Regions from separate parts of the Serratia sp. C2(1) genome, predicted to be linked through region 1. Evidence: predicted binding sites of a transcription regulator. Region 1 holds the regulator's gene; each other region holds the start of a gene.

Region 1 (10,475 bases):
GAAAGACGGGAAACCGGTACAGGATCTGGCGATCCTGCCCGCTTTGGCGAACCGCCATGGCCTGATTACCGGCGCGACCGGGACCGGTAAAACCGTGACGCTGCAAAGAATGGCCGAGCAGTTTTCGCGTATCGGCGTACCGGTGTTTTTGTCGGACGTGAAAGGCGATCTGTCGGGGATAGGCACCGAAGGCGTGCCCTCAGAGAAACTGCAAGCGCGCCTGTCGGCGATTGGGGTTAGCGACTGGCAGCCGCAGGCCTGCACCCTCATTCCCTGGGATATTTATGGTGAGAAGGGCCACCCGATCCGTGCGACCGTTTCCGATCTGGGGCCGCTGCTGTTAGGGCGCTTACTGGATCTGAACGACGTGCAAAGCGGCGTGCTGCAACTGGTATTCAAAATCGCCGACGACAATGGGCTGTTGTTGCTGGACATGAAAGACCTGCGCGCCATGGTGCAATACGTGGGCGACAACGCCAAACAGTTCCAGACCCAGTACGGCAATATCTCTTCCGCCTCGGTCGGCGCTATCCAGCGCGGCCTGCTGACGTTGGAGGAGCAGGGGGCCAATCAGTTCTTCGGCGAGCCGATGCTGGACATCAATGACCTGATGAAAACCGACGCCAACGGCCACGGCATCATTAACCTGCTGGCGGCGGACAAGCTGATCAATCAGCCGAAACTGTATTCGGTGTTCCTGCTGTGGCTGCTGGCCGAATTGTTCGAACACCTGCCGGAAGTGGGCGACCCGGAACAGCCGAAACTGGTGTTCTTCTTCGACGAAGCGCACCTGCTGTTCAACGACGCGCCGGCAGCGCTGCTGACCAAAATCGAGCAGGTGGTACGCCTGATCCGCTCCAAAGGCGTCGGCATCTATTTTGTCACCCAAAACCCGTTGGATATCCCGGACAGCGTGCTTGGCCAGTTGGGCAACCGCGTGCAACATGCCTTGCGCGCCTTTACTCCTCGCGATCAGAAAGCGGTGAAAGCCGCAGCGCAGACCCTGCGCGCCAACCCGGCTTTCGACGCGGAAACGGCGATCACCGAGCTGGGCGTGGGCGAGGCGCTGGTGTCATTCCTCGACGAGAAAGGGCGGCCAAACGTGGTGGAGCGAGCGATGGTGATCGCGCCGGAGTCCAAAATGGGCATGCTGGGGGCTGAAGGGTTAAACAGCGCAATTAACAAGTCACCGCTGTATGGCCGTTACGAGGATATGGTCGATCGCGAATCGGCTTATGAGAAGCTGTCGTCGGAAGGGTTTGCCACCGTCGGCAGCCCGCAGCCGGGCCAGCCGGCGCAACAACCGCAGGCGCAGCAGCAGGCGGGCGGTGGCCTGATGGGCGGCCTGAACGAAATTCTGTTCGGGTCCACCGGCCCGCGCGGCGGCAAGCGCGACGGTATCGTCCAGACCGCCGCCAAGAGCATGGCGCGCGATCTTGGCCGCCAGATCCTGCGTGGCGTGCTGGGTTCGATCATGGGCGGCCGTAAAAAGTAAGCGGGAATTATCGGTAGCGGCAGTATTGCAGGGGCGTTGTATACTGCGCCCGTGTAAATCGGGGCGAGATACTTGCCCCCTACGATGATGTCCGTTGGAAACACTATGCTGCTGTTGATCGATAACTACGACTCTTTTACCTATAACCTTTACCAGTACTTCTGCGAATTAGGCGCCGAGGTGCTGGTGAAGCGCAACGACGAGCTGCAACTGGCCGATATCGAACGGCTGGCACCGCAGCGTCTGGTGATCTCCCCCGGTCCTTGTACCCCGAACGAAGCCGGTATCTCGCTGGCCGCGATCCGTCATTTTGCCGGCAAGCTGCCGATCCTCGGCGTTTGCCTGGGGCATCAGGCGTTGGGGCAGGCGTTTGGGGCAAATGTGGTGCGCGCCCGCGAGGTAATGCACGGTAAAACCTCAGCGATCCGCCATCTCGACAGCGGCGTATTTCGCGGGCTGAACGACCCGTTGACCGTTACCCGCTACCACTCGCTGGTGCTGGAAGCCGCCACGCTGCCTGCCTGTTTCGAAGTCACGGCCTGGAGCGAGCGCGACGGGGTTCGCGATGAAATCATGGGCATCCGCCACCGTCAGCTGGCGCTGGAAGGGGTGCAGTTCCATCCTGAGAGTATCCTGAGCGAGCAGGGTCACCAACTGCTGGATAATTTCCTTAAAAGTTAATCAGTTAGTTTTTTTTTGCCGACGAAGACGATTTACGTTTGCCCTTTATTGGTTTTTTATGCATATTTTGTGATTATATTTTCACTTAATGGCAGTGAAAATACCGAATCAATTTTAGGGTGGACCCCATAATGACCGAAAAATACCCAGTAAGCCGCAGCACTTTTGATCAGGTTATCTTGCCTGTTTATGCACCTGCCCAGTTTGTTCCGGTAAAGGGCAAAGGCAGCCGCGTGTGGGATCAGCAGGGGAAGGAGTACATCGATTTCTCCGGCGGCATTGCGGTCACGGCGCTGGGGCATTGCCACCCTGCCTTGGTTGAGGCGCTGAAGCAACAGGGCGAAACCTTGTGGCATACCAGCAACGTCTTCACCAATGAGCCGGCGTTGCGGCTGGCCGGCAAACTGATTGATGCCACTTTTGCCGATCGGGTGTTTTTCGCCAACTCAGGCGCTGAAGCCAATGAAGCGGCCTTCAAGCTGGCGCGTCACTACGCCATTAGCCGCCACAGTCCGTATAAAACCAAAATCATCGCGTTTTATAACGCCTTTCACGGCCGTACGCTGTTCACCGTTTCGGTGGGCGGGCAGGCCAAGTATTCCGATGGTTTTGGCCCAAAACCGGCGGATATCGTGCACGTGCCGTTCAACGATCTGGCGGCGGTAAAAGCCGTGATGGACGACCATACCTGTGCGGTGGTGATGGAGCCGATCCAGGGCGAAGGCGGGATAACCCCGGTGAACGCCGAATTCCTCAAAGGTGTGCGCGAACTGTGCGATAAGCACCAGGCGCTGCTGGTGTTCGACGAAGTGCAGAGCGGCATGGGGCGTAGCGGCAAACTGTTCGCCTATATGCATTATGGCGTGACGCCGGATATTCTCACCACCGCCAAAGCGCTGGGCGGCGGTTTCCCGGTCAGCGCCATGCTGACCACCGAAGAGATTGCCTCGGTGATGCAGGTGGGTACCCATGGCACCACTTACGGCGGTAACCCGCTGGCCTGTGCGGTGGCGGAAGCGGCGCTGGACGTGATCAATACCCCGGAAGTGCTGAGCGGCATCGAACAACGTCATCTCCTGTACGTGCAGGCATTGCAGAAGATTGGCGAAAAATACGGTATTTTCAGCGATATTCGCGGCATGGGGCTGCTGATTGGCGCCGAACTCACGCCACCGTATCACGGCAAGGCGCGAGATTTCCTCACCGCCGCCGCCGCGCGTGGGCTGATGATCCTCAATGCCGGTCCTAATGTGATCCGCTTTGCCCCTTCTCTGGTCGTGGAACTGAAAGACATCGACGATGGCATGGCGCTGTTTGAGCTGGCGGTGCAGGACGTGATTAACGCTTAATCCCATCTCGGGATGACAAGGGGCGCCGCAGGGCGCCCTTATTGATCGCGCAGTTTGCGTTTCAGCCAGATGCCGTGATGCGGGCGCTGGCGCCAGGCCAGCGATGAAATGGTGTGCATGACGCTCAGGTGGGACAGAATACGGCGCAGGTGGCGCTCCATCTCGGTGACCGGCATTTCCGGGCGTAAATCCGGTGGCTGCATGATGCTGTTGCTGCCGCTCGGCCCGTCGTATTCCAGCCGCTGCTGGCAGCTTTGCAGCGCGATCTCGCAGGTTTGCAGATACTCCTGCGCCAGCTTTGGCGTCAGCATATAGTGCTCGCGCGCCAGAATGGTCATGGCGTTCAGGTGTTCGACAATAAATTGACTGTGCGTCACCCACAGGCGCATATCTGCCAGATAGCTGGATTCAAACCCCGGCTCCTGCATCGCCTGGTTAAGCGAAGTGAACAGCGCGTTGTGCGCCTGGTTCACCTGCATGCGCGCGTAAGCCAGCGCGCTGGGATCGGGTTCCTGCTCTTCCAGCAGCAGGCGAAGCGCCTGTTGATCTTTCTCCAGCGCCTGATGAGCGTTCTTGCGCAGCAGGCCGCTTTGCCACTGTGGCCACAGCCAGATGGTGCCGCCGAACACCAACACGCAGCCGATCAGGGTGTCGATCAGGCGAGGGATCAGGAAATGCGTGCCGTTCAGCGCCAGCAGTTGCAGGGTATAGACCGCCGTCACCGTAAAGCCGATCACCGCCAATCCGTAGTTTTTACGCGAAACCAGATAGGCCGCCAGCGTAATGACCAACATCACGCTCAGGGTAGCGCTCTCGGGCATCTGCAACTGCAGCAACCCGGCGGCGATCACCAGCCCGGCCAATGTGCCGAGCGCACGGTGCTGGATGCGCACCCGGGTGGCGTTGTAGCCGTTCTGGCTCACCAGCATGATGGTCAGCAGGATCCAGTAAGGTTTTGGCAGGTTGAACACCATACCCAGGCTGCTGCCCGCCGCCAGCATCACCCCCAGACGGGCCGCATTGCGCAGGGCGTTGGATTTGAACGACAGGTAGCTGAACAGCGCCGGCCAGAACGGCAGGCGGCTTTGATTGGCCATCAGATCGCGGCGGTATAACGGATGCTGGGTGCGCAGCAGGCGAGCGATACGGCTGAAGTGGTAGTAGCAGAACTGACCCACCGGGTTGTCGGGGTGTTGTGCGGCCACTTTCTCCAGGGCGGCCAGCTCGTGGGTCATACTGAAGCGCTGGGAGTATTGATGGTAGAGAATATCGTGCGCCACCGTGCGCAGCCGGCCGGCAATCACCTGCGCATTGCGGCGGATAATCGCCTCGGCCTGGCTCTGCTCCACCAGCTTTTGCACTTCTTCCGGCAGGTGCAGGCTGACGGTAATGTGCTCCTGCAAATCCAGCGCGACCTGAAAGGTCCGTTGCAGGCGTTTTTGCTCGAGATTATTGGCGTGCGGCAAAAAGTTAAGCTGCTGATACAGCAGGCTGATCAGGTCCATCACTTTTTGCTGGCGCACCAGCAGCGGCGGTAACGCAGTTTGCGGATCGGTATGTTGGGTCAACAGGGAATACTTGGCTTCGAAGTAGTCCGCCAGTTCCAGATAAAGCTGGCTCAGCGATTCGCGCATCGGCTGTTCTTTCCACAGCTTGAACCAGAACCAGGTGAACAGGCCGTACCAGGCTGTCCCCACCCCATACAGCAAGGGGGCGTACCACAGCGGCACCGTGCCGGCCATGCTGAGCGTAAAAATGGCGGCGATCAACGCGGCGGGGAGCAGGCGGGCATGCAACGGGCTGATTTCGCCGCTGACGCCGAGCAGCAGGGCCAGGCCGAGCATTAACGCCGGCAGCGGCAGTTGCCATAGCAACGCCTGCTGCAGCAACAGGCTGCTGAGTGCGAACAGTGAGCCGCCGACGATCAGGCGTTTGAAAAAACGTTTGTGGGGCGTGTCCAGCCCGGCGATGTTACAGCAGGCGGGAACCAGGGAAAACAGCAGGCCGAGTTGCAGGTGGCCAATCAGCAGGCCAAGGAGCACCGGCAGACACAGCACCAGCGTTTGCCGCAGTGCGTAATTGACTTCCGGGTGGTAAATCAGTCGACGCCACATGGTCGGTCGGGGCATAAAAAAACGGCGCGAATCATCGCGCCGTTTTTTCAGTGATTAACGCGTGCCGTAAACGACAATGGTTTTGCCGTGGGCGGAGATCAGGTTTTGATCTTCCAGCATTTTCAGAATGCGGCCGACGGTTTCACGTGAGCAACCGACGATCTGGCCAATTTCCTGGCGGGTGATTTTGATCTGCATGCCGTCTGGGTGAGTCATGGCATCGGGCTGTTTCGCCAGGTTCAGCAGCGTTTGCGCGATGCGGCCGGTAACGTCCAGGAAGGCGAGGTTACCCACTTTCTCTGAGGTCACTTGCAGGCGGCTTGCCATCTGCGCTGACAGGCGCATCAGGATGTCCGGGTTGACCTGAATCAGCTGGCGGAATTTCTTGTAAGAAATCTCAGCCACTTCACAGGCGGTCTTCGCCCTGACCCAGGCGCTACGCTCCTGGCCTTCTTCAAATAATCCAAGCTCGCCGATGAAATCCCCCTGGTTAAGGTAGGACAGGATCATCTCTTTACCTTCTTCATCTTTAATCAGCACCGCGACGGAGCCTTTTACGATGTAGTAAAGCGTTTCGGCTTTTTCACCTTGGTGAATCAGCGTACTTTTGGATGGATATTTGTGGATATGGCAATGAGACAGGAACCATTCGAGTGTAGGGTCTGTTTGCGGTTTGCCGAGAACCATTCGCTGTTATCCTCTGTTGTTATCGCTGCCTTGTGTCACAGGGGTCAGAGTTCCCTGTAAAACGTGCTGTCGCCGTTGTTTTAAGGGTGGCTGGCAGCAGGTTTTGAGGCGTGTCATAAATATACGCTGTCGCTCTAGCATATTAACTTGCCGGGAGAGCTGCAAGCTACATTCTATTAACATACCGGTAAAGGAGCCTTTCTCTGGGAGTTTCCCTGAAATCAGTGTCCCGGAAAGATTTATTGCGGCTCTGTTTGTAGCACAGAGTGAGGCGGGTGTCTCGTGTTGTCTTGCTCGCGCATGATTAGCATCAGGTTCCGTTGCCAGTTTCTATGCGAAAGCGTACCCTGATTTTAAGAAATTAACCGGAGTGACCAGCATGCAGGCAAGAGTTAAGTGGGTAGAAGGGTTGACGTTTCTGGGTGAATCCGCGTCCGGCCATCAGGTATTGATGGATGGCAATGCCGGCGATAAAGCGCCCAGCCCAATGGAAATGGTGCTGATGTCGGTGGGCGGATGCAGCGCTATCGACGTGGTGTCGATCCTGAAAAAAGGGCGGAATGACGTGCGCGATTGCGAGGTGAAACTGACCTCCGAACGGCGTGAAGAAGCGCCGCGCGTATTTACCCATATCAACCTGCATTTTATCGTGACCGGTAAAGATCTGACCGACAAGATCGTTGAACGTGCGGTGAACCTCTCCGCCGAGAAATATTGCTCGGTATCGCTGATGCTGAACAAGGCCGCCAGCGTGACCCACAGCTTTGAAATCCGCGACGTGGCGTAAAACGCAAGAATTTAGGGGCGCGGCCTGCCGCCGCGCTCCGGCCCATTACTCGATTTTTTTGCCTTCCAGCAGTTGCTGCACCAGCGGCGCCATGATCAGCTCCATCGCCAGCCCCATCTTGCCGCCCGGCACGACCAGCGTATTGATGTGCGAGATAAACGAGCCTTGCAGCATTGCCAGCAGATAAGGGAAATCGATCTGATCCAGCCCACGGAAATGAATCACCACGAAGCTTTCATCCAGTGAAGGAATGGCTTTGGCGGCGAACGGGTTGGAGGTATCGACCGTCGGCACGCGCTGGAAGTTGATGTGGGTGCGGGAGAACTGCGGCGTAATGTAGTTGATATAGTCCTCCATCGAACGCACCACAGAATCCATCACCGCTTCACGGGAATGGCCGCGCTCGCCGGTATCGCGGATCAGTTTTTGTATCCACTCCAGGTTAACGATCGGTACCACGCCGACCAGCAGATCGACATGTTTGGCCACGTCGGTATGTTCGGTAACTACGCCGCCATGCAACCCTTCATAGAACAGCACGTCGGTCGGCGCTGGCAGCGCTTCCCAGGGTGTAAAGGTGCCGGGTACCTGGTTATAGGGCACCGCTTCGTCGTAGGTATGAAGATACTTGCGCGACCGTCCGGTGCCGTTCTTGCCGTACTCGATAAAGCTCTGTTGCAGCAGGCCGAAGTCGTTGGCCTCAGGCCCGAAATAGCTGATATGACGACCCAGATCGCGCGCTTTGCGGATCGCCGCGTCCATTTCCGGCCGGGTATAGCGGTGGAAGCTGTCGCCTTCCAGCTCCGCCGCGCGGATGTTCAACTGCTGGAATATCTTGCGGAACGCCACGCTGGTGGTGGTGGTGCCGGCGCCGCTGGAGCCGGTCACTGCGATAACGGGATGTTTGGCGGACATGGTGGTTGTCACTCCGTGTTAAATGCGCCGGCGTCAGAGTAGGGTTATTGGTCTGTTTGACGCCTTTTTGCCAAGGGCAAAATTCCGCGCGCGGGTTTGCAATGATTCATTGTTACCTGATTTTTTCCGTCAGTCATAGAACCGGCAGGCACTAAATTTCTTCCTGCCCGGCGCGGAACTGCCCGCGCGGCATGATGTTGATGGTTTCATGCAGTTCTGACCACACCAGCAGTACTTCGCCGTTTTGCAACTGGCGGCGAACGTCTGCCACTTTCTGCTCCAACGAACGTTCGTGTTCGCCGTAGTCGGTGCCCTCGCGCAGCACAAAGGATTCGATCAGGCTGTTCAGGGTCTCGGTCTCCAGTTCTTTCCAGGGGATAATCACGTTGCGGGTTCCAGATAAGGGGAAAGCCAGGATGGAATGCGGTATTCCAGCCACATGTGGGGCTTGTTCAAACTGCCGCCGACAAAGCCGACGTGGCCGCCAAACTCGGTCAGCTGGTATTCAATGTTGCGCGGCAGGCTGGCGATGTCGGGGATCACTGCGTCGGTCATGAAGGGATCGTCTTTGGCATGGATGATCAGCAGCGGCGTCTGAATTGCCGGCAACAGCGGCAGCGCGCTGCAACGACGGTAGTAATCGGTGGCGTCGCTGAAGCCGTGAACGCGTGAGGTGATGACATCGTCAAAATCGCGGATTCGGCGCAGTGCCCGGAGTTGCGGCAGTTTGAGCGGCAGGGTGTCGGGGTAGTGCAGCAGCTTGCGGGTGGCGTTTTGTTTCAACTGCCCGAGCAGATAGTGCTGATAAACGCGCGAAAACCCTTGATCCATTCGCAACGAACAAGGCTCCAGCATCAGCGGTGCGGACACGATCACCGCCGCCTGCAACAGACTGTCTGCCCCTTGCTGCGCCAGATAGCAGGCCAGCATGTTGCCGCCGAGCGAGACGCCAACCGCCGCCGTCGGCACTTCGCCGTGGGTGGCACGCAGCCACCGCAAAAAAAAGCGTGCATCCTCCGTCTCCCCGGAGTGATAGATGCGCTGTTTGCGGTTCGGTACGCCGCTGCAACCGCGAAAATGCATAACGACGCCGAGCCAGCCTTTTTCGCGCCAGGCGCTGAGCAAACCATGGGCATAGGGGCTGTAGAAGTTGCCTTCCAGCCCATGAAACAGCACCACGCGCGGCTTGCCGGCGGCCTGCGCCGGATCTTCGCTCCAGGCGAGATCGACAAAATCGCCGTCGGGCAATTCCAGCCGCTGCCAGTGCGGTTTCAACCGCACGCGGCGGCGCACCAGCCGTGGCAGCAGCGTTTGCAAATGTGGGTTACTGGCCCCGGTCAAAGGGCGAAAGGATTCATGCATAACCTGAGTAAAAATCTTATTGGCGGCTATTGTCTGATCAATAGCGCACTGTTAGCTTCAATACCATGAATTAACAATAATACTGCAAAAAACGCCCCGGGTGAGGAGCACCCGCTTCATGGAACCGAGTTTATTTCTTTCGTTGTTAGGTTTCCTGTGGGTTGCCGCGATCACGCCTGGCCCCAACAATATGTTACTGACCACCTCCGGCGCCAACTTCGGCTTTATGCGCTCACTGCTGTTGATGCTGGGCATTATGCTCGGCATGCAAAGCATTTTGCTGCTGGTGGCATTCGGCGTCGGTAGCCTGATTTTGGTTTACCCTGCGCTGCACCTGATCCTGAAAGTCCTCGGCAGCCTGTACCTGCTATGGCTGGCGTGGAAAGTCGCTACCGCCGCCTATGAAAAGCTGGAAACCGACGTGGCGCCACCGCAGCCTATAAGGTTGTATCAGGGCTGGCTGTTGCAGTTCCTCAACCCCAAGGCCTGGCTGATGGCATTGGGCGCGGTGGCGAGCTTCAGTCTGGCGGGCGATAAATATAACGCTTCTATTCTGGCGATTGCGCTGGGTATTTTCGTGGTGAATGTCGTCGCCGGGGTGATTTGGCTGGGGTTCGGCACGGTGATTGGTCGTTTGCTGCGCAGCAAAAAGGCCTGGATCATTTTTAACCTTTCCATGGGGCTGTTAACCGCAGCCTGTGTGTTACTTATCTGGCAGTAAGGAGTTGCGGATGACGGACAATTACTTCCACGTAGTGGCGTTTACCGGCGAAGGCTTGCGTGGCAATCCGGCGGGTGTATGTCTGCTGAAACAGCCGTTATCGACTGCCGAGATGCAGGCCATTGCCAATGAGCTGTGCCTGCCGGAAACCAGTTTTGTCTGGGACGATGGCGATATGTCGGCGATTCGCTGGTTCACCCCGCAGCGTGAGGTGGATCTCTGCGGCCACGGCACGCTGGCGGCGGCGCATGTGATGTTCAGCGTGGTGAATCCGGCACTGCAGGATATCCGCTTCCGCTCGGCCGGCGGTGAGCTGTACGTCAAGCGTGATGCCGACGACGGCGAGCGGTTAATCCTGGATTTC
Region 2 (10,475 bases), on a different contig from region 1:
ACTAAAACAAAAATTGCCACACAACGGACGAAAGGTCTACGCCACGGCGTAAATACTTGCCCGTCGGCCGGAAACACAGGTTTCCCGGCCATTGAACGACATTATTCAAAGAATTGGCTGATTTTGGCTTTCAGAATGTCGATCGCAATGCGGTTTTTGCCACCGCGCGGAACGATAATGTCGGCATATTGCTTGGAAGGTTCAATAAACTGCAGGAACATCGGGCGGACGGTTTTCTGGTACTGCGCCATTACCGAATCCATGGAACGGCCACGCTCATTGACGTCACGCTTCATGCGGCGCATCAGGCAAATATCCAGCGGCGTATCGACAAAGATTGAAAAATTCATTTCCTGACGCAGGCGGATATCCGTCAGCAGCAGGATCCCCTCCAGAATAATCACCTTTTTCGGTTCAAGGTGGATCGTCTCTTTCTTGCGCGTATGTTCGGTGTAACTGTACAGCGGCAACTCTATCGCCTTACCTGATTTCAGCATTTGCAGATGCTGGAACAGCAGGTTGTGATCCATGGCGCTAGGGTGGTCGTAGTTAGTCTTGACCCGTTCTTCCATGGTCAGGTGAGTCTGGTCTTTGTAGTAACTGTCTTCAGGAATAACGCCGATATGTTCATCGCCAACCTGATCGCGAAGTTCGCGATATAACGTGCTGGCAATAAGGCTTTTTCCGGAGGCAGATGCGCCAGCTATACCAATAATGACGCACTGATGCGGCTTGTCAGTCATAAAATTTAAAGACCTGATTTCGAAGTGTGAGGGAGGGAACTAAAACGCGACAATTATAGGGAGTTAGCGGGCATTGCGCCACTCTATATTGTCGTCGCAGGGACGCCATTTCCGGTTATTTCGCCAGAAACGACTCCAAGTTTTTAAGATTATTGCGTCTAGGGCAATCCGATGTGGCAGGGTAGACTCCGTGGCTTGTTCATTATCCTGCTGATGGGATGATGTATTTCATCGGAGAACGACGTGCTGGACTGGTATTTTCTGACATTTTTTGGCGACAGCATGCTGCTGCTGCCCTGCGCGTTGATTCTTTTTGTCGCGTTAATCGCTCCGCGCGCTACCCGAACCGCGGGCTGGCAATGGGCACTGATCTTCGGCTGCGCCGGTGGCATGGTATGCGCCTCCAAACTGGCCTTTATGGGTTGGGGCATCGGTATCGAACGCTATGACTTTACCGGTTTCAGCGGTCACTCGGCGCTGGCGGCCAGTATCTGGCCGGTATTTCTCTGGACGCTGACCGGGCGTTGCTCGCCTGCGGGGCGCACTCTGGCATTGATCGTTGGCTACATATTGCCACTGACGGTTGGTCTGTCACGGTTGGCCATTCAGGTACATTCGCCTTCGGAAGTCATTAGCGGCCTGGTGTTAGGCTATCTGGCCAGCAGCCTGTTTTTACGGTTACAGCTCAACAAGGCACGCCCGCAGCTTTCCTGGTGGCAAATCGCCGGCGCGCTGGCTTTACCGATCCTTCTGATGGGGCATCGGCAACCAGCGCCCACCCAGGGTTTGCTGGAGCGTATAGCCACTATCTTGGCGCATACCGATCACCCCTATACCCGTGCCGATCTGCACCGTCTGAAAGACACGCCATAAACAAAAACCCCGGACCTGCGCCGGGGTTTTGCTTTTTAATCTATGACGATCACAGCGCGCGGAAAGAAATCTCCGTCGGAATGGCCTCGCCCTGCCAATACATTTGCGCCGCGACGCGGCCGGCAAGCTGGCGATACAGTTCAGCGAATTCGCTGTCCGGGCGGCTGATTACCGTCGGCGCGCCGCGATCCAAATCTTCACGCAGCGAGATATGCAACGGCAGTTGCCCCAGCAAACGACTGTTGTATTTCTTCACCAGCTTCTCAGCCCCACCCGTGCCGAAAATCGGCTCATGATGACCGCAGTTGCTGCAAATATGCACGCTCATGTTTTCCACAATGCCCAACACCGGCACATGAACCTTTTCGAACATCACAATGCCTTTTGCCGCGTCCAGCAAGGCGATATCCTGCGGCGTGGTAACCACCAGCGCGCCGGTGACCGGAATGTTCTGCGACAGCGTCAGTTGGATATCGCCGGTGCCCGGCGGCATATCCAGCACCAGATAGTCCAGATCCGGCCACAGCGTGTCCTGCAGCAGTTGCATCAACGCCTTGCTGGCCATCGGGCCACGCCACACCATGGCGTTGTCGTCAGTCACCAGATAACCGATGGAATTGGTCGCCAGGCCATGCGCCTGGATCGGCGCCATATGCTGGCCATCCGGCGAGGTTGGCCGCTCATGCTCGGTGCCCAACATATTGGGGATCGACGGGCCATAGATGTCAGCGTCCAGGATACCGACCTTCGCACCTTCGGCTGCCAGCGCCAATGCCAGGTTGACGGCGGTGGTGGATTTCCCCACGCCGCCTTTGCCGGAACTGATGGCGATGATGTTGCGCACGCCCTTGATGCCGGCCTGATCGTTGGCGCGTTTGAGCGTGGCGATGTCATGCTTCAACTTCCACTCGATCGCCTCTGCGCCGGTGACGCGCAGCAGTTCTGCACTCACGCGGTCTTTCAGCACCTCAAAGGCACTCTGCCAGGCGAACGGCATGATCAATTCAATGTGCAATACATGATCCAACAGCGTGCAATGGTGAATTGCCTTCAGCGCGGTCAGATTGTTTTTTAACGTCGGGTGTTCAAAGGCGGCCAGTACACCGGTCACCAGGGCACGCAGAACTTCAGGGTTGGTCTGCTCGGGGGATTTTGCGCTCATCCCGGCTCCTTGATTTTGAATGGATAGCTTCCCGCTAAGCATATCAGAACTGCAGGTCCGCTGGCGTATGTCTGTGGAAAGAAACCGCCCTAGCCGTAGAGAGCGCGATCGGGTAACATCGAAGACCCTTTTTATTCATTACAGAAAGCAAGTTCTCACTATGGCTCAAGTCGCGAAAAAATTATTGGTGACGTGCGCGCTACCGTACGCAAATGGTTCCATCCATCTCGGCCACATGCTCGAGCACATCCAGGCAGATATCTGGGTTCGTTACCAACGAATGCGCGGCCACGAGGTTCATTTCATCTGTGCGGACGACGCGCACGGCACGCCGATCATGCTGAAAGCTCAGCAGTTGGGCATCCAGCCGGAAGAAATGATTGCGGAGATGAGCCAGGAGCACCAACAGGATTTCGCCGGTTTTGGCATCAGCTATGATAACTATCATTCCACCCATAGCGATGAAAACCGTGAACTCTCGAGCCTGATATACGGCCGCCTGAAAGAAAACGGCTTTATCAAGAACCGGACTATTTCCCAGTTGTACGATCCGGAAAAAGGCATGTTCCTGCCTGACCGTTTCGTGAAAGGCACCTGCCCGAAATGCAAATCGCCGGATCAATACGGCGACAACTGCGAAGTGTGCGGAGCGACCTACAGCCCGACCGAGCTGATCGATCCTAAATCCGTTGTTTCCGGTGCTACGCCGATCTTGCGTGATTCCGAGCACTTCTTCTTCGATCTGCCTTCGTTCAGCGAAATGCTGCAGGCCTGGACCCGTTCCGGCGCGCTGCAAGAGCAGGTAGCGAACAAGATGCAGGAGTGGTTTGAGTCGGGTCTGCAACAGTGGGACATTTCCCGCGACGCACCCTATTTCGGCTTTGAGATCCCGGACGCACCGGGCAAATATTTCTACGTCTGGCTGGATGCGCCCATCGGCTACATGGGCTCCTTCAAAAATCTGTGCGACAAACGCGGCGATCTGGACTTCGACGAATTCTGGCGCAAAGATTCCACTACCGAGTTGTATCACTTCATCGGCAAAGACATCGTTTATTTCCACAGCCTGTTCTGGCCGGCGATGCTGGAAGGCAGTAACTTCCGCAAACCGACCAATCTGTTCGTACACGGCTATGTGACGGTAAACGGCGCCAAAATGTCCAAATCCCGCGGCACCTTTATCAAGGCCGGCACCTACCTGCAACACCTGGATGCCGACTGCCTGCGTTACTATTATGCCGCCAAGTTGTCCTCACGCATCGACGATATCGACCTGAATCTGGAAGATTTCGTGCAACGCGTGAACGCCGATATCGTGAACAAGGTGGTTAACCTGGCTTCGCGCAACGCCGGCTTCATCAGCAAGCGTTTTGGCGGCCAACTGGCCGATAACCTGGCCGATCCGGCGCTGTACCAAACCTTTGTTGACGCAGCGCAAAGCATCGCCGACGCCTACGCCAGCCGTGAGTCCGGCCGTGCAATCCGCGAAATCATGGCGCTGGCCGATCTGGCCAACCGTTATGTGGATGAGCAGGCGCCATGGGTCGTGGCGAAGCAAGAAGGCCGCGATGCCGAGTTGCAGGCAATCTGCTCGATGGGCATCAATCTGTTCCGCGTGCTGATGACCTACCTCAAGCCGGTACTGCCATCGCTGACGGAACGTGCCGAAGCCTTCCTTAACTGCGAACTGACCTGGGATGCGATCCAGCAGCCGCTGCTGGGCCACCAGGTTAATGCGTTCAAAGCCCTGTTCAACCGTATCGATCTGGACAAGGTGAATGAAATGGTCAGCGCTTCAAAAGAAGACATGGCGGCGGCTAACGTGGTCAGCGGCCCGCTGGCTGACGATCCGATTCAGGAAACCATCACCTTTGACGACTTCGCCAAGGTTGATATGCGCATCGCCTTGATCAAGAGCGCCGACTTTGTCGAAGGCTCTGACAAACTGCTGAAACTGCAGTTGGATCTGGGCGGTGAGTCTCGTCAGATTTTCTCCGGCATTCGTTCCGCCTACCCGGATCCGAAAGCGCTCGAAGGCCGCCTGACCATCATGGTCGCCAACCTTGCGCCGCGCAAAATGCGTTTCGGTATTTCCGAAGGCATGGTGATGGCGGCCGGCCCTGGCGGCAAAGAGATCTTCCTGCTCAGCCCGGACAGCGGCGCCCAACCGGGAATGCAGGTGAAGTAACGTCCGTTTTCACTGCCATAAGGGCCAGGCAGCAGCTTGGCCCTTTTTTATTTGTTGCCCTTTCTGCCTGCAAGCGCCCTTCTCCTACCTGAAAAAAATTCATCACCAAGATAATTCCTTATCAAAACTCATCTGGTTATGATGCTTGAACATTACGAATAGACGTCCAGACAGAAAGACTGCTATACAAGGACGATTCCCACCTGCTTTTGGAGCCCATAATAATGAAAACGATAAAGACCCCAATCCTGGCCCTTGGCCTGTTGGCCGCTCTGCCGCTATTCGCCGCAGAATCGTCCACGCCGGCTCCGGTGCCAACCGCCATCGCCCAGCATCAGGGGCCGGTCCGCATTGCAGTGATCCGCAACCTGGGTTCCGACGACAACACCACTCAGTTTCTGGCCGGTGCCATCCAGGAGGGGCGCAAGCTGGGCTTTAAGGTGGATACCTTCCTCAGCAACGGTGACGACGCGCGTTTTCAAGATTTCGTGAACCAGGCCATCAGCCAAAAATATGACGGCATTATTCTTTCGCAGGGCCGTGCGCCCTATTCCACCGAGTTGGTGAAACGCATTGCGGCGGCGGGCATTGCCGTATCCGTGTTTGATACCGACGTCAGCGGCAGCATCCCCGGCGTAACGGTGTCGCAGCAGGATGACGCTTCGCTGGCAAATGAGTCGTTCGGCCAACTGATAAAAGACTTCAACGGGAAAGCCAATATCATCAAGCTGTGGGTCGCCGGTTTCCCGCCGATGGAACGCCGTCAGGCTGCCTACCAACAGTTGCTGAAGCAAAATCCGGGCATACACGAACTGGAATCGATCGGCGCAGTGTCATCGGACGTGCAGGGAGATACCGCCAACAAGGTGGGTGCCGTGCTGGCCAAGTATCCGAAAGGCAAGATTGACGCGATCTGGGGCACCTGGGATGCCTTTAGTCAGGGTGCCTACAAGGCGCTGAAAGAAAACGGCCGTACCGAAATCAAGCTGTATAGCATCGACATCTCCAATCAGGATCTGCAACTGATGCGCGAAGCCAATAGCCCGTGGAAAGTTAGCGTAGCGGTGGATACCAAGCTGATTGGTGCGGTAAACCTGCGCCTGGTGGCGAACAAGATTGCCGGTGAACCTACGCCTGCAACCTATGAATTCAAGGCGGCGTCCATTCCGCAGGCGTTGCTGGCCAGCCAGCCGGGGCCGATCAACGTGGCCGGGTTGGCAAAAATCATCCCGGGCTGGGGCAACAGCAACGATTTTATCCAGCCGTGGTTCGCCACGCTGCAGGCCAAGTCAGGCAAATAATCTCTTCCGCTTATTCCCAGGTAGAGTATGGGCGCTGCATGCGGCGCCCATTAATCGGGGCAACAGCGGCGTGAAAAGCGGCGGTGTAACCTCTTTTTTTCACACTACATCTTCCCAGTCGGCCAAAATGAGCTATGTTATCAATATCGCTCAATAACTGTATGCATAAACAGGTCTGACATGAAGGGATTCCCACCGCTTATCGTCGCATTGCTGGCTAGCTCGTTGGTATTGACCATTGGCCGTGGTGCCACGCTACCGTTCATTACTATCTATCTGACCGGGCATTTCCACCTGTTGCCGAAAAGCGTCGGCATTATTCTGGGTATCAGCCTGACGATCGGCATTTTCGCCAGCCTGTATGGCGGCTATCTGGTGGACAAGTTCAACAAGAACACATTGATCCTGCTTTCCATTTTACTGTTCGCCCTGAGTTTTTTCGCCATCCCGTGGATCCCGCGCCCAGGAGGAATCATTCTGGTACTGGCGATCCTGCATACTGCCTATTCGGTGCTGGGCATCACCATTAAAGCGTGCTTTGCCGACTGGTTGCCGGCCGCACAGCGCATAAAAGCCTTCTCACTCAACTACACGCTGGTAAATGTCGGCTGGGCTGTGGGGTCATCTCTGGGCGTTATGGTGGCCGAGCTGAGCCCGCTGTTGCCGTTCTATCTCTCCGGCGGGCTGGCCTTATTGACGGTGGCGACACTGAGCTTTCGTCTGCGTGGGCAACAGCACCCCGGGCAGCCTGCGGCAGCCGCCCCCTCGCCGATCACACTGCCTGATTTTCGTCAGACGCTGGCCATCCTGCGCAGCGATCGTCGGCTGATTTACTTTACGCTCGGCAGTACGTTGGGGGCGGTGGTATTCGGCCAGTTCACCGGCTACCTGTCGCAATACCTGATCATCGTCTCGAACGCGGCATTCGCATACAAAATCATTGGCGTGGTGATGATCGTCAATGCCTGCATCGTCATCGCCTTGCAATATTTGCTGAGCCGGGGGATGCGTCAGGAAAACATGCTGCGCTGGCTGGTGCTGGGCACCGTGTTTTTCATTGTCGGGCTGATCGGGTTTATGCTGGCGGGGCAATCCGTATGGTTGTGGGCGGTGGCCATGGCGATATTCACGCTGGGGGAGATTATCGTCATCCCGGTGGAATATATGTTTATCGACTTTATCGCCCCACCGCATCTGAAAGGCAGCTACTATGGCGTGCAAAACCTCAGTGCGTTGGGGGGCGCCATCAATCCGGTGATCTGCGGTTTTATCCTCAGCTACGCCGCACCACCACTGATGTTTCTGATGTTGATTGCCGCCGCGTTATTGAGCCTGTTATTCTTTTTCCTCGGCCACCGGCTGGCGCAAAAACAGCATCCAAATGCTCTCGCCACCCCCGTGGAACACGTGGAATAAGATCACGCGCAACCTTTCGCCGGGGCTGTCAACCTGCCCAACGGGCATGGATGTCATAGAGAGAATTCATGGTGTGATTTGTGGCGCAGGTCACGGTTTAATTGTATGATGAATACATCAGTTAAACGGGAAAAGGTGATAGCCAACATGTTCGCATTGTGCTGGAAATACCTGAGGGCAATTGTCCTTATCTACCTCTGCTTGTTTGCCGGCAATGCCATCGCAACACTGCTGCCGATCGCCATTCCCGGCAGCATTATCGGTATGCTGATCCTGTTCGCCCTGCTCTCCAGCCAAATTTTGCCGGCGAAATGGGTCAAACCCGGCTGTCATCTGCTGATCCGCTATATGGTGCTGTTGTTCGTGCCGATTGGCGTCGGCGTGATGAACTATTACAGCCAAATCATCGAGCATCTCAGCCCGTTGGTGGTTTCCTGCATTATCAGCACCCTGATGGTGCTGATCGTCGTCGCCTGCACCTCTCATTATTTTCACCGCGAGCGTAAAATCATCGGCAGTGGCGATCCTGCGGAGGGCAAAAAATGATCCATGAAATCTGGTGGTCATTGCCGTTAACCTTACTGGTCTACTTTGCGGCACGCTGGCTGGCTCAGCGGCTGAAAATGCCGCTGCTGAACCCGCTGCTGGTTTCCATGGCGGTGATCATTCCGCTGCTGCTGCTGATCGGCATTCCCTATGAACGCTATTTTCAGGGCAGCAAAATCCTCAACGACTTGCTGCAACCGGCGGTGGTGGCGCTGGCCTTTCCGCTGTATGAGCAGTTGCATCAGATCCGCGCCCGCTGGAAGTCGATTATCGCCGTGTGCTTTATCGGCAGCATGACGGCGATGATCAGCGGCGGTGCCATCGCGCTGTGGATGGGCGCAACGCCGGAGATTGCCGCGTCGATCATGCCGAAATCCGTCACCACGCCGATCGCCATGGCGGTAGCGGAATCTCTTGGCGGCATCCCCGCTATCAGCGCCGTCTGCGTTATTTTCGTCGGCATCTTCGGCTCGGTATTGGGCCATTCTCTGTTCAGAGTGCTGAAAATCACCACCCGTTCTGCGCGTGGCCTGGCCATGGGCACCGCTTCGCACGCGATAGGCACGGCACGTTGTGCGGAAATGGACTATCAGGAAGGCGCCTTCAGCTCGCTGGCGCTGGTGATTTGCGGGATTATTACTTCGCTGCTGGCACCCTTTGTCTTCCCGATGCTGCTGCATTTGTTCGGTTAATGGGTTGGAAACTTGCGATACATCCCGCATTTATCGTTTTCATTGCATTGCTTTCATCAATAAAGAGACTTAAATCACACTTTATTGCCGCAAGGCTGCCTAAAATGTTATCCCGTTAACCTGTAGAGAGAGTTTCTATGCACCCGCGTTTTCACACCGCTTTCGGCGAACTGTCCGCGACATTGCAATCCGCCCTGCTGCCTTATTTTGATGCGCCTGCTTTCCCGGCCATGTTCGAGGCGCAGCAGGTAGACGCGATCAAGCAGCGCTGCGGGCTGGATGATGATGCTCTGGCATTTGCCCTGCTGCCTCTGGCAGCGGCTTGCTCGTTAACGCCGATCTCCCATTTCCACGTCGGTGCCATTGCCCGCGGCCAAAGCGGCAATCTGTATTTTGGCGCCAATATGGAATTCAGCGGTGCGCCGATGCAACAAACCATTCATGCGGAACAGTGTGCCGTGACCCACGCCTGGCTGCGCGGGGAGCCTGGCCTGGTCTCCATCACCGTTAACTACACGCCTTGCGGCCACTGCCGCCAGTTTATGAACGAACTGAACAGCGGCAGCGGCCTGCAAATTCGCCTGCCCGGCCGTGATCCGGCCACGCTTGGCGACTATCTGCCGGATTCGTTCGGCCCGAAAGATCTGGATATCGCCACGCTGTTGATGGACCGGGTCGATCAGGGCTACCAGTTGACGCTGTCTGACGAACTGGAGAAAGCCGCGCTGGCCGCCGCCAACCAAAGCCATGCACCCTACAGCAATGCCCACAGCGGTGTCGCACTGGAGGCCGAAGACGGCACGATTTACGCCGGGCGTTATGCGGAGAACGCCGCCTTTAACCCGAGCCTGCCGCCGCTGCAAGCTGCGTTGATTCTGCTGAACGTCTCCGGAAGCGACTGCCAGAAAATCCGCCGCGCGGTACTGGCCGAGCCGCAAACCGCTATCCTCACCCAGTGGGATGCTACCCGCGCCACGCTGGAAGCGCTGGGTTGCCAAAACGTCAGCCGCATCACTTTCTAATCCCGATCACGGCGGTGCCGCCCGGCGCCGCTGTTAACAGCCCCGTAAGCCGATTACAATGACATTCACGTCTTAAAACACTTTCTTTAGTTAAATTAGGACGTGATCGTCGATAATTGCGCCAATTTACCTCATGATCCGATAACAATTGCTGTACATATTTTCCCGATCTTTTAGGATCGGCATCATAAAAGCTATCCGATACGTTGAAGAGCAAAACAATGGAACTTGAATACGAAAGCAAACGCCCCCTCTACATCCCTTACGCCGGCCCGATTCTGCTGGAATTTCCGCTGCTGAACAAAGGCAGCGCCTTTACCGAGGATGAACGCAGCCATTTCAACCTGCACGGTTTACTGCCTGAAGCGGTGGAAACCATCGAAGAGCAGGTTGAGCGCGCCTATCGTCAGTATCAGGATTTCAAGAACGACAACGACAAACACATCTATCTGCGCAATATCCAGGATACCAACGAAACCCTGTTCTACCGCCTGCTGGATGCGCATCTGAGCGAGATGATGCCCATCATCTA
Region 3 (10,475 bases), on a different contig from region 1:
TACCGGGTGGTGTCCGTCGGCACCGTCAGCGGCGATCGTCCGCTGGAGCTGGTGACGCGCAACAGCGACGTCTCGGTGGCCGAAGCCATCGGCATTGCCTGGCATATGCCGTTCGATGAAGAGCAGTATCGCCGACTGCTGGCGGTCGCCGGGCTATCCGCAAGCTGGAGCAAAACCATGCTGACGCGCATCACTACCGGCCGTATCGAAAACCTTAACCGCCGTCTGTTGGGGCGTTGAAACAGACCCCAGGCATACTGTTGTGCAAACTCTTCAGGCAGGAGCAGAAGCTATGACCACTCCCTCTCATTCGATCCACCACACCGCAGCCGTTGGCTATCAGGCCAATGCCGACCGCTACGTGAAAGGGCGACCGGATTATCCGCCGGAGATCGCCACCTGGCTGCGTGAGGTTATCGGCCTGCATGCCGGAATGACGGTTGTCGACCTCGGCGCCGGTACCGGCAAGTTCACCCCACGCCTGCTCGAAACCGGTGCGCAGGCGATCGCCGTCGAACCGATAGCGCAGATGCTGGAGAAACTCTCGGCCGCACTGCCGCAGGTGAAAACGCTGGCGGCCACCGCCGAGTCGATCCCGTTGCCGGACGAATCGGTCGACGCCGTGGTCTGCGCGCAGTCCTTCCACTGGTTCGCCACGCCGCAGGCGCTGGCTGAAATTCAGCGCATCCTCAAGCCCGGCGGCAAACTGGGTCTGGTATGGAACATGCGCGATGCGCGAGTGAGTTGGGTACGCAAGCTGAATCAGATTGTGGATCGACACGAAGGCGACGCGCCGCGTTTCTACACTGGCGAATGGCGCAAACTGTTTCCGCTCAAAGGGTTCGAAGCGTTGCAGGAGCAGGTGTTTATGTTCGGCCACCAGGGCGCAGCAGAAGATGTGATTTACAACCGGGTGCGCTCAACCAGCTTTATCGCCGCCTTGCCGCCGCAACGGCAGGAAGAGGTGATCGATCAGATTCGCCAGTTGGTGGCGGAGGAAGGGGAATTGCAGGGCAAGGAAACAGTGACCGTGCCCTATCAAACCAAGGCGTATTTCACGACCAAGCGATGAAATACCGGGCGTCGCAGGGCGGCGCCCGGGTGAATCAGAAGGCTTTTTTGGCATAGCCGGTGACCACTTTCAGGCCCATCTCACGGCCCAGCGCGGTCATCGGGTGCACCACGATCAGGCCGCGCGCACTTTTCTTCAACGAGCCCATATCCGCCTGCTCTTTCTTGGTGATTTCGCGGCTGAAGGGCAATTGGCTCAGCTTCTGCGCTTCCGCGCTCAGCTTCTCGACGCGTACGCCTTTCAGACGTTCGATTTCCGTCGCCAGCTTCTCTTTTTCTTTGGTGTGCTGGGCAATCAGCTCGACGTTGCCCTGTTGGATCACCGCCGTGTCTTTGTGGTTCAGTGCGTCCAGCAGGTCGCTAAGGCGCTTAATCTCTGCCTTTTCTTTCTCTTTCATGGTTTATGGCCTGTTTGTGCCTGTGCGGCACGCTAATCAACGATGCCCACATTGTAGCAAAATGCGCGCACAGTTACTCGCCTTGCTCGATTCCCGGCGGCAACCCACTCATCTCGCAGGCTTTCGCCCCCACGCGCGCCAACGCCTGGGTATAACGTGCATTAAACGGATAACAGCAAGAGAGCCGCAACCCGTTGCGGTAGCGACCGCTGGGGGAATATAAGGTGCCCGGCGTCAGGCAGATTTGTTCCTCCAGCAGCTGATGGAACAGCGCCACGCTGTCGACCCCACCCGGCAACTCAACCCAGAACACAAAACCGCCCGCCGGTTGCGTCGCCCGCGTGCCGCGCGGGAAATGGCGGGCAATCAAGGCCCGTGCCGCCTCCACCTGAGCGGCATAGCGTTTACGCAGGTTACGCAAATGGTGATCGTAGCCGCCGGTTTCCAGGAACATCGCCAGCGTTTCCGACAACAGCTGTGATTCCGCCATCGATGACACCGCCTTCAGCTTGCGCAGCGCTTCGTTAAAGCGCCCGCCGCTGACCCAACCGATGCGGAAATCCGGCGCCAGCGTCTTGGTAAAGCTGGAGCAAAACAGCACCCAGCCGTCGCGATCGAAAGATTTCACCGCCGGCGACAGCGCGCCGCCGAACTGAATCTCGGCGTACAGCCCATCTTCAATCAGCGGTACCCGATGATCGTTCATCAGCCGCGCCAGCCGTTTCTTGGCCGCCAGCGGCATGGTGCAACCCAGCGGATTCTGCACCGTCGGCATGGCGATCACCGCATCCAGCCGCTTCTCATTCAACAACAATTCCAACGCGTCCAGCGACAGGCCATGCTGCGGATCGGTCGGGATTTCCAGCGCCTTCAGCCCCAGGCTGGCCAGCAGCGGTAGCAGATAAAAATAGGTCGGCGACTCCAGCCCGATACAGTCGCCCGGCTTGGTGGTCACGCGCAGCGCCAGCTGCAGCGCCTCCATGCAGCCGTGGGTCAGGGTGATATCGCCAGGCTCCAGCAGCATGCCCAGCGTCATCGAGCGGCGAGCGATCTGCTGGCGCAGCCGCAAACTCCCGGGCGGTAATGCGTACTTGCCGATCAGATCGGGCTGGCGACGCAGCTGCGACGACAGCATCCGCCCCAGCTTGCCGCCGGGATAAAAATCGGAGGTTTGCGGGCAGGCCAACGACAGGTTGGTGAACGCCGGGTTCTGCTGGGCGGCAAACACCCTGTCGATCAGCGCCAGCACGTCATCCGCCGGCGGTTCTATCCGGCTACTGGGCTGCGAGGCGGTTTTCAGAGCCGGCAGCGTGCTGCGCACATAAAAACCGGACTGCGGCCGTGCTTCGATCAGCCCACGGTCTTCCAACGCACGGTAGGCCGCCACCACGGTATTGATGCTGACGCTGTGGGTCTGCGCGCAGCGGCGCACCGAAGGCAAACGGCTGCCGGGCAGCAGCGTGCCGCGGCGAATGGCCTGCGCCAGGGTATCCGCCAGTTGCTGATAACGCGTTTCCGGCATTTCATCGAGCAGGGTCACAGTTTCTCTCCAGGTAATGGGTACAGTTTACGTCTTATAAAACTGTACCCATAACAATAGCGTGTTTCTGGTTCTGTCACCATCCGTCCGCAGGTTTTATGCTGGTTCCCTTGCTACTCTGTCGTTTAAGGAACCCGTTATGCTGGACTCCGCCTTTATCAGTTATGTCACGGTGATGTCGATCACCCCCGGGCCCAACAACCTGCTGCTGGCCTCTTCCGGGGTCAACTTCGGCCTGCGTCGCACCCTGCCGATGGTGTTCGGCATCAGCCTCGGTTGCGGGGTACAGCTGGCCCTGACCACCAGCCTGCTGGCGCTGGTGCTCAGTTGGGCCGGGGCGATACGTTTCCCGCTGGCGGTGATTGGCTGCGCCTATTTACTGTGGTTGTCATGGAAGCTGTTCCAGGCGACCTCGCCGGATGCCAAACAGCAGGCGCAGCCGATGCGCTTGCTCAACGGCGCGCTGTTCCAGGCGGTTAATCCCAAAGCCTGGTTGATGGCCATTAACATCGCGATCCTGTTCACCCCGCGCGAAGGGACCAGCCTTAGCCACACGCTAATGCTCGTTGCCGGTTTTACCGCATTGAATATCCCTTGCGTGCTGGTGTGGGCGGCGCTGGGCGATCGCCTACGCGATGCGCTGCGCGTCACCTGGAAGCTGCGGCTGTTTAACGCGACGATGGCGGGTTTGATGGCGGTAACGGCGCTGTGGCTGTTATTCGATGAGTGGCGCGCGGCCTTTGCTTAACCGCGGCCGAGAGGAGAAAGCCGGGACGGCTGTTTGGCGCCGATACCGGCGATCAGATCGGTAATCGACAGCACCATGGTGGAGCGCACCACCTGCTGGTAACGCTGACGCTGCATGGCGATCAGCGATTCTTCCGCTTCGCCGGGCTGCAGAAAAGTCGGCACCGGCGGCAGCGCGGCCACGCAGTGCAGTTCGCCGAACGGGCCGAGGATTTCATCGTCGACAAAACGGTATTCCGATCCGTCGTGATTGAGCTCTTCGCGCATCGCCATCAGCAGTTCGGCGTCTTCGTATTCGTGACGCGAGATCACGCCCAGCCCGTACATCAGCTTAAGGCGCACCGACAGCTCACCCAAGGGGCCGGCACCGGACAATAGCGGTTCAACGGCATACTTCACCGCATAGTCGTCCTTGCGGAACACCTGCACCACCAGCACGTTGAGCGCTTCCGCCAGCAGCTCTACCGCTGCGATCAGAAAACTGCGCACCGTCTTGCCTGCGTTCAGCTTTTCCAGAACCTGGTTTTCAAATGCCTGTGCTTCTTCCATCGTCGCTTTTCGAATGGCGTGGGAGGGGTGTGCTGTATCGGCCACTAATTTAATACCATAGGCGTTATTGTCGCAGCCAGTTTGCGGGCAGACAGCGCGCAGAACCCGGAGCGTACACGTAGTACGTGAGGAGTTCGAGCACTGCCCAACCGTAAAATGGCAAGTAAAATAGCCTATTGGCGCTGCATGGCGTTATACACAGCAATGGCCTGTTCTACAACCTCACTTTCAACCGGCAGACCGGAAATTTGCGCCAGAGCCGCTTTTGGCCCCAATTTGGCCAGCAACGCCACCAGCTCTTGCGCCTGCGGATCCTGCTCGCTGCGGTAGCTCATGGCGGCGGCAATGCCCTGGATCAGGTTGGCGTGCGGCAGGCCATATTCCAGCGTGCCCAGCAGCGGTTTGATCAAACGGTCACCGGCACTCAGTTTGCGCAGCGGCTGGCGGCCCACGCGCTCTACATCATCGTGCAGGTACGGGTTTTCAAAGCGGCTGAGGATTTTGTCGATATAGGCGGCGTGCTTGTCGGCGTCAAAGCCGTAGCGTTTGATCAGCACCGCACCGCTCTCTTCCATCGCGCCTTTCACCACCCGGCGGATAGCAGGATCGAGGATCGCATCACGGATGGTCAGCAGACCGGCCTGTTGACCAAGGTAAGCGGTGATGGCGTGGCCGGTATTGAGCGTAAACAGCTTGCGTTCGACAAACGCCATCAGATTATCGGTCAATTCCATGCCGGCGATCGCCGGTGGTTGGCCCTTGAACTGGGTCTGATCGACAATCCACTCGCTGAAGGTTTCTACCGTCACTTCCAGCGGATCGCTGCTGCCCGCTTCCGCCGGCGGCACGATGCGGTCCACCGCCGAATCGACAAAGCCGACGTGCTGTTCGACCCACGCCTGCTCGTCTTGCGGCAACGCGTCGAACACGTGCTGTTTTAACTGGCTAGTGCCGCGCACCATGTTCTCGCAGGCAATGATGTTCAGCGGCCGGCTGTTGCCCTGCTGATGGCGTTTGATCAGCCCTTTGGCGATTGTACCGGCAATTTTAGCCAGGATCTGCGGGCCGACGGCGGTGGTCACGATGTCCGCTTCGGCGATCAGCGCCACGGCCTCTTCGCTGCCGCTGTTAACCGCACTGACGTCATTCACGCTCTCAACCCGCGCCTGCTCGCCCACGACGTGAACCTGATAGCTTTTGCGGCTGTTCAGCAGGTCCAGTACGCTTTGGTTAACGTCGGCAAAGGTCAGTTCGGCGTGCGCGTCCGCCAGCAGCTTGCCGATAAAGCCACGCCCAATATTCCCTGCACCGAAATGTAATGCTTTCATATTCCTACCTTTCCAATGTCGAAGGGTGCAGCAAGCTGCACCCCTTAAAATGATTCTGTTATCCGGCTTTTTTGCCACCCAGCAGATCCAACACTTCCTGCACACTGGTGGTATTCGCCAACCGCTCGATGACGCCTTCGTCATCCAACGCGTTGGTCAGGCTGGTGATCACCTGGATATGTTCGTTGTTGCGGGCGGCGATACCGATAACCAGTCGCGCCACTTCATCCTCTTCATCCCCGAAGCGCACGCCCTGCGGATACTGGCAGAACACCACGCCGGTGCGCAGCACCCGATCTTTGGCTTCGATGGTGCCATGCGGTACCGCGATCGACTCGCCCAGGTAGGTGGAGGTGAGTTTTTCACGCTCCAGCATCGCCGGGACGTATTCCGGCTCTACGTAGCCGCCTTTAACCAGCTGTTCGCCGGCGAAGCGGATCGCCTGCTCTTTGTCGCTGGCCTGCAGGTTAAGGAACACGTTGCTTTCGCTCAGTTTGAACAGGTTTTGCTCGGTCGCTTCAAAACTGTCGTCAAGCGTGCTGATGACTTTTTGCTGGTTATCGGTGGTTTTGTTGGCCGCCACCAGACGTTCGGTCAGATCGCTGTACAACTTGCTGTCGAGGAAGTTGGTCAGCGAGATGTGCTGGGCCTGCGGCGCATGGCGCATCGCCCGCTCGGTCAGATCGCGGTGGGTGATCACCAAATCCACATCGTCCGGCAGGCTATTGATGGCGCTGTTGGTCACTGAGATGTTTTTCAGCCCGGCATCCGCCACTTTTTTGCGCAGTACGCCGGCGCCCATGGCGCTGGACCCCATGCCCGCATCGCAGGCGACGATGATTTTACGTACGGTAGTCAGGTCGCCGTCCACCGCCGCCTGAGCCACGGCACCGCCTTTAGCCTGAGATTTCATCTCCTGCATGCGGCGGGTCGCTTCTTCCAGATCGTCCTCTTCCTTCACTTTCGACGTTTTCAGCAAGAAGGCGGAGACCGCGAATGACACGACAAAGGCTGCACCGATCGCCGCCAGGTTAGCAAAGTAAGCGCCCTTCGGCGTCATCGCCAACACCGCCAGGATCGAGCCAGGGGAAGCTGGAGATACCAGGCCCCCATTCAGCAGGGTCAGGGTGAACACGCCGGTCATACCGCCCAGGATCACCGCCAGAATCAAGCGCGGGTTCATCAGCACGTACGGGAAGTAAATTTCGTGGATCCCCCCGAAGAAGTGGATGATTGCCGCACCACCGGCGGACTGCTTGGCGCTGCCTCGGCCAAAGAACATGTATGCCATCAGCACCCCCATGCCCGGGCCTGGGTTAGCTTCAATCAGGAAGAAGATGGATTTACCGGTTTCGGTCGCCTGCTGAATGCCCAGCGGCGAGAAGATACCGTGGTTGATGGCGTTGTTCAGGAACAGGATTTTTGCCGGTTCAACGAAGATGGATGCCAGCGGCAACAGGTTGTTGCTCACCATGATATTTACACCGGCGGCGAGGATATGCGACAACCCTTCGACCAAGGGGCCAATGGCCATAAATGCCAAAATCGCCAGCAGCATACCGATAATGCCGGCGGAGAAGTTGTTCACCAACATCTCGAAGCCGCTTTTGATCTTACCGTCGACCCAGCGGTCAAAATGCTTGATCGCCCAGCCCCCTAGCGGACCGGCGATCATCGCGCCGAGGAACATCGGCATGTCTGCACCGACGATCACCCCCATGGCGGTGATGGCACCGACAACCCCACCGCGTTCGCCCCCTACCAGTCGCCCACCGGTATAACCGATCAGCAGCGGCAACAGATAGGTGATCATTGGGCCAACCAGTTTGGCTAAGGTTTCATTTGGCAGCCAGCCGGTAGGAATGAATAACGCGGTGATGATACCCCAGGCGATAAAGGCGCCAATGTTGGGCATCACCATGTTGCTCAGGAAGCGGCCAAAGTTTTGAACTTTGACTTTGATGTCTGGTGAAAACATAAAACACACCCCTATTGTTACGCGCTGACAATAGAGCGCGTGATTATTGTTGTTACGATCCAGCCGTGTTGGTGCTGTCTGCGAGTGGACTCTATCACGCTGTTTTTACTACGCGAACTTCACGGATTTTTCGTGATCAACATCACACCAAACACCCCATACACCGGGCACTTATAGTGATATACATCACAATTATTCGGTGTAAAAAAAACACAACGCGAAAAAAATCGGCGTAAATTCGCAAAAACAGTGATTTGAATCACACTTTCATGATGCGTGTTTGTTTTTAAATTGTGATAAATATCACAATTTATTTTATCGGTGACTGCCGAATCCTGGTTTGGGGAAGACCTTCCCTGTGAACATTCATCCCGCAGGCAAATAGCGACGTGATGAATGTAAGAAAACTACATGACGAAATACGGTGATTCATTGAAGTGTAGTACAGAAGCGCTGGGGAAGAAGTGAGCAAGCTATTGGAAAGCTGGGGGGATAAATAACAGAAGCCGGCAAGCCGGCCTCTTAAAAACAATTACTGGGTCACGCTCGCGACGGTTTTCTGTGCATTCAGTAAATCCTGCTGCTTGGCCACCAGATTCGACATCATGGTGTTGTACTGCGTTGCCTGCTGCGAAGTACGGAACTGCACGCCGTTATTGTTGAAGCTCACCTGATTGCCCTGGGTCCGCAGGAAATCCCCAACTTGCACCAGATCCTGAACGAAACTGGCGGTGGTAGGGATAACCGGCATCAGCGCATTGGCCGGCCCGGTGACAATCTTGTCATACACCTGATTATAAACGGCTTTCAGATCGTCAGGTTGCTTCAGTGCCGCCCGCGAGGTGTCCGCCTGTGACTTGGCCGACTGAATCTGCTGGCCCAGCAGGTTCAGCGCCCCAACGGATTGCTGCAGCGAATCGCGCTTGCTCATGTAATCCTGGGCGGTGCGGATCTGATTAATCTGATCCAACGCCGGCGTCAGGCTGGCATCCAGCGATTTGGACAACTGCTGTGAAAAACCGACCAGGATGGCGTAATCACCGGCATAGTTGCCGAATTTCTGCTTCTGATCTTCGCTCAGCGTCGGGATTTTCGCGCCGCTGCGCATAACCGTATTCTGTAAGTAATCAACAAACGCCTTGCGTTGTTCCGGCTCTTTATCGCCGCAGGCGGTCAATTGCATGACCACCAACAATGCCAATACCGGGGCCAACCAACGCGCGAAAACTCTGCTCTGGATCCCTACCGCCATGTGACATAACTCCTGTTATAAACCTGCTTTCTCATCGGACTCCGTCCCTTTTGTTGCACTCCTTGCGCCTATAAGAATAGATCAACTGAATGCGTTCCGATACGCGATTCACCATTCGGTTGCGATTCTGTGGTGAAAGGCCGCTCATGGGCGGTAACGGGGACTCTGTCACACGCACCGACTGCGCACCCTTTGTGGAATTTATGCTGGAGATGATTTTGCGGGCGCTGGAGCAAAGCCTTACCCCCCAAGTCGGCGAGCTGTTAGCGGCGCTAAAGGGAGAGATGTCGCGCGAGGCCATTCAGAGCGAGCTGCAACGGCAGGATCGGAAATCTTTCCGCGAACGTTATCTGCAACCTGCGCTGAATGCAGGATGGATCGAAATGACGCTACCGGATAAACCCAACAGCCGTCTGCAAAAATACCGGCTCACCGCAGCACAGCGCCGCCAGCAATAAAAAAGGCGCCCGCAGGCGCCTTTTTCACGGCAGAACCGCTTACTGCAATACGGAGATATCCGCCACCTGCAGGAACAGCTCACGCAGCTTGCTCAGCAGCGTCAGGCGATTGACGCGCACGGCGTCATCCTCAGCCATGACCATTACGTTGTCGAAGAATGCATCCACCGGCTCGCGCAGGGCAGCCAGTTGCACCAGCGCATCCTGATAGTCGCCTGCCGCGAACACCGGCTCCAGTTTGTCGCGCAGCACCACCAGGTGGGTCGCCAGTTGGATCTCGGCCGCTTCCTTCAATACCGCTGCATGAACGCGATCGTTCAGCGTATCGGTGGATTTAGCCAGGATATTGGACACCCGCTTGTTGGCCGCCGCCAGCGCTGCCGCTTCTTCCAGGGTACGGAAGTGGGTCACGGCTTTGACGCGCGCGTCGAAGTCTGCAGGTTTGGTCGGACGACGTGCCAACACCGCCTGAATGGTGTCGACGGCGTGACCTTCTTCCTGATACCAGGCGCGGAAGCGGCCCAGCATGAACTCGACAACCTCGTCGACGACCTTGGCATTGCTCAGCTTGCTGCCGTACAGGCGCACGGCCTCTTCGGTCAGGGTCTGCAGATCCAACGGCAGGTTTTTCTCAACGATGATGCGCAACACACCCAATGCAGCGCGGCGCAGAGCGAACGGATCCTTGTCGCCTTTCGGATGTTGCCCGATGCCGAAAATACCGGCCAGGGTGTCCATCTTGTCGGCGATCGCCAGCGAACAGGCCACCAGCGATTCCGGCAGCGCATCACCGGCAAAGCGCGGTTGATACTGCTCGTTCAGCGCAACGGCAACGTCTTCCGCTTCGCCGTCGTGGCGCGCGTAGTGCATGCCCATCACGCCCTGGGTGTCGGTGAATTCGAACACCATGTTGGTCATCAGATCGCACTTCGACAGCAGGCCCGCGCGGGTAGCGTGGTTAACGTCGGCACCAATTTGGCCGGCAACCCAGCCCGCCAGCGCCTGGATGCGATCGGTCTTGTCGCGCAGGGTGCCCAGTTGCTGTTGGAACAACACGGTTTCCAGACGCGGAAGATTGTCTTCCAGACGTTTCTTGCGGTCGGTATTGAAGAAGAATTCGGCATCGGCCAGACGCGGGCGCACCACCTTCTCGT

The links. Region 1 encodes CRP, which controls carbon source genes, mostly activating them, when cyclic AMP is high. Its sites were predicted from a motif close to ATGTGANNNNNNTCACAT; they were not measured.
Region 2: a site for CRP is predicted at 8,984-9,001, ahead of cdd (cytidine deaminase). Genes of this name have one in related genera too.
Region 3: a site for CRP is predicted at 7,786-7,803, ahead of V2S86_RS21620 (PTS mannitol transporter subunit IICBA). Genes of this name have one in related genera too.

The regions. Positions count from the first base shown of each region.
Region 1 is NZ_JAZFBA010000006.1:24,099-34,573, reverse strand. Features, by position in the region: gene V2S86_RS22815 (helicase HerA-like domain-containing protein) at 1-1,495, shown strand, start outside; gene V2S86_RS22810 (aminodeoxychorismate synthase component II) at 1,601-2,176, shown strand; gene argD (bifunctional acetylornithine/succinyldiaminopimelate transaminase) at 2,308-3,525, shown strand; gene V2S86_RS22800 (YccS/YhfK family putative transporter) at 3,564-5,639, opposite strand; gene crp (cAMP-activated global transcriptional regulator CRP) at 5,694-6,326, opposite strand; gene V2S86_RS22790 (OsmC family protein) at 6,706-7,113, shown strand; gene V2S86_RS22785 (phosphoribulokinase) at 7,159-8,028, opposite strand; gene V2S86_RS22780 (YheU family protein) at 8,180-8,413, opposite strand; gene V2S86_RS22775 (hydrolase) at 8,410-9,390, opposite strand; gene V2S86_RS22770 (LysE family translocator) at 9,509-10,111, shown strand; gene V2S86_RS22765 (PhzF family phenazine biosynthesis protein) at 10,122-10,475, shown strand, end outside.
Region 2 is NZ_JAZFBA010000001.1:2,523,639-2,534,113, forward strand. Features, by position in the region: gene udk (uridine kinase) at 102-743, opposite strand; gene V2S86_RS11780 (phosphatase PAP2 family protein) at 987-1,616, shown strand; gene apbC (iron-sulfur cluster carrier protein ApbC) at 1,666-2,778, opposite strand; gene metG (methionine--tRNA ligase) at 2,939-4,966, shown strand; gene V2S86_RS11795 (sugar ABC transporter substrate-binding protein) at 5,191-6,267, shown strand; gene V2S86_RS11800 (MFS transporter) at 6,448-7,683, shown strand; gene V2S86_RS11805 (CidA/LrgA family protein) at 7,822-8,229, shown strand; gene V2S86_RS11810 (CidB/LrgB family autolysis modulator) at 8,226-8,921, shown strand; gene cdd (cytidine deaminase) at 9,059-9,943, shown strand; gene V2S86_RS11820 (NAD-dependent malic enzyme) at 10,165-10,475, shown strand, end outside.
Region 3 is NZ_JAZFBA010000005.1:77,595-88,069, reverse strand. Features, by position in the region: gene yiiM (6-hydroxyaminopurine reductase) at 1-240, shown strand, start outside; gene V2S86_RS21650 (class I SAM-dependent methyltransferase) at 293-1,072, shown strand; gene V2S86_RS21645 (YibL family ribosome-associated protein) at 1,107-1,469, opposite strand; gene V2S86_RS21640 (aminotransferase-like domain-containing protein) at 1,543-3,009, opposite strand; gene V2S86_RS21635 (LysE family translocator) at 3,149-3,757, shown strand; gene V2S86_RS21630 (MltR family transcriptional regulator) at 3,754-4,305, opposite strand; gene V2S86_RS21625 (mannitol-1-phosphate 5-dehydrogenase) at 4,479-5,633, opposite strand; gene V2S86_RS21620 (PTS mannitol transporter subunit IICBA) at 5,692-7,611, opposite strand; gene V2S86_RS21615 (DUF3053 domain-containing protein) at 8,144-8,863, opposite strand; gene V2S86_RS21610 (Fic family protein) at 9,067-9,321, shown strand; gene glyS (glycine--tRNA ligase subunit beta) at 9,361-10,475, opposite strand, start outside.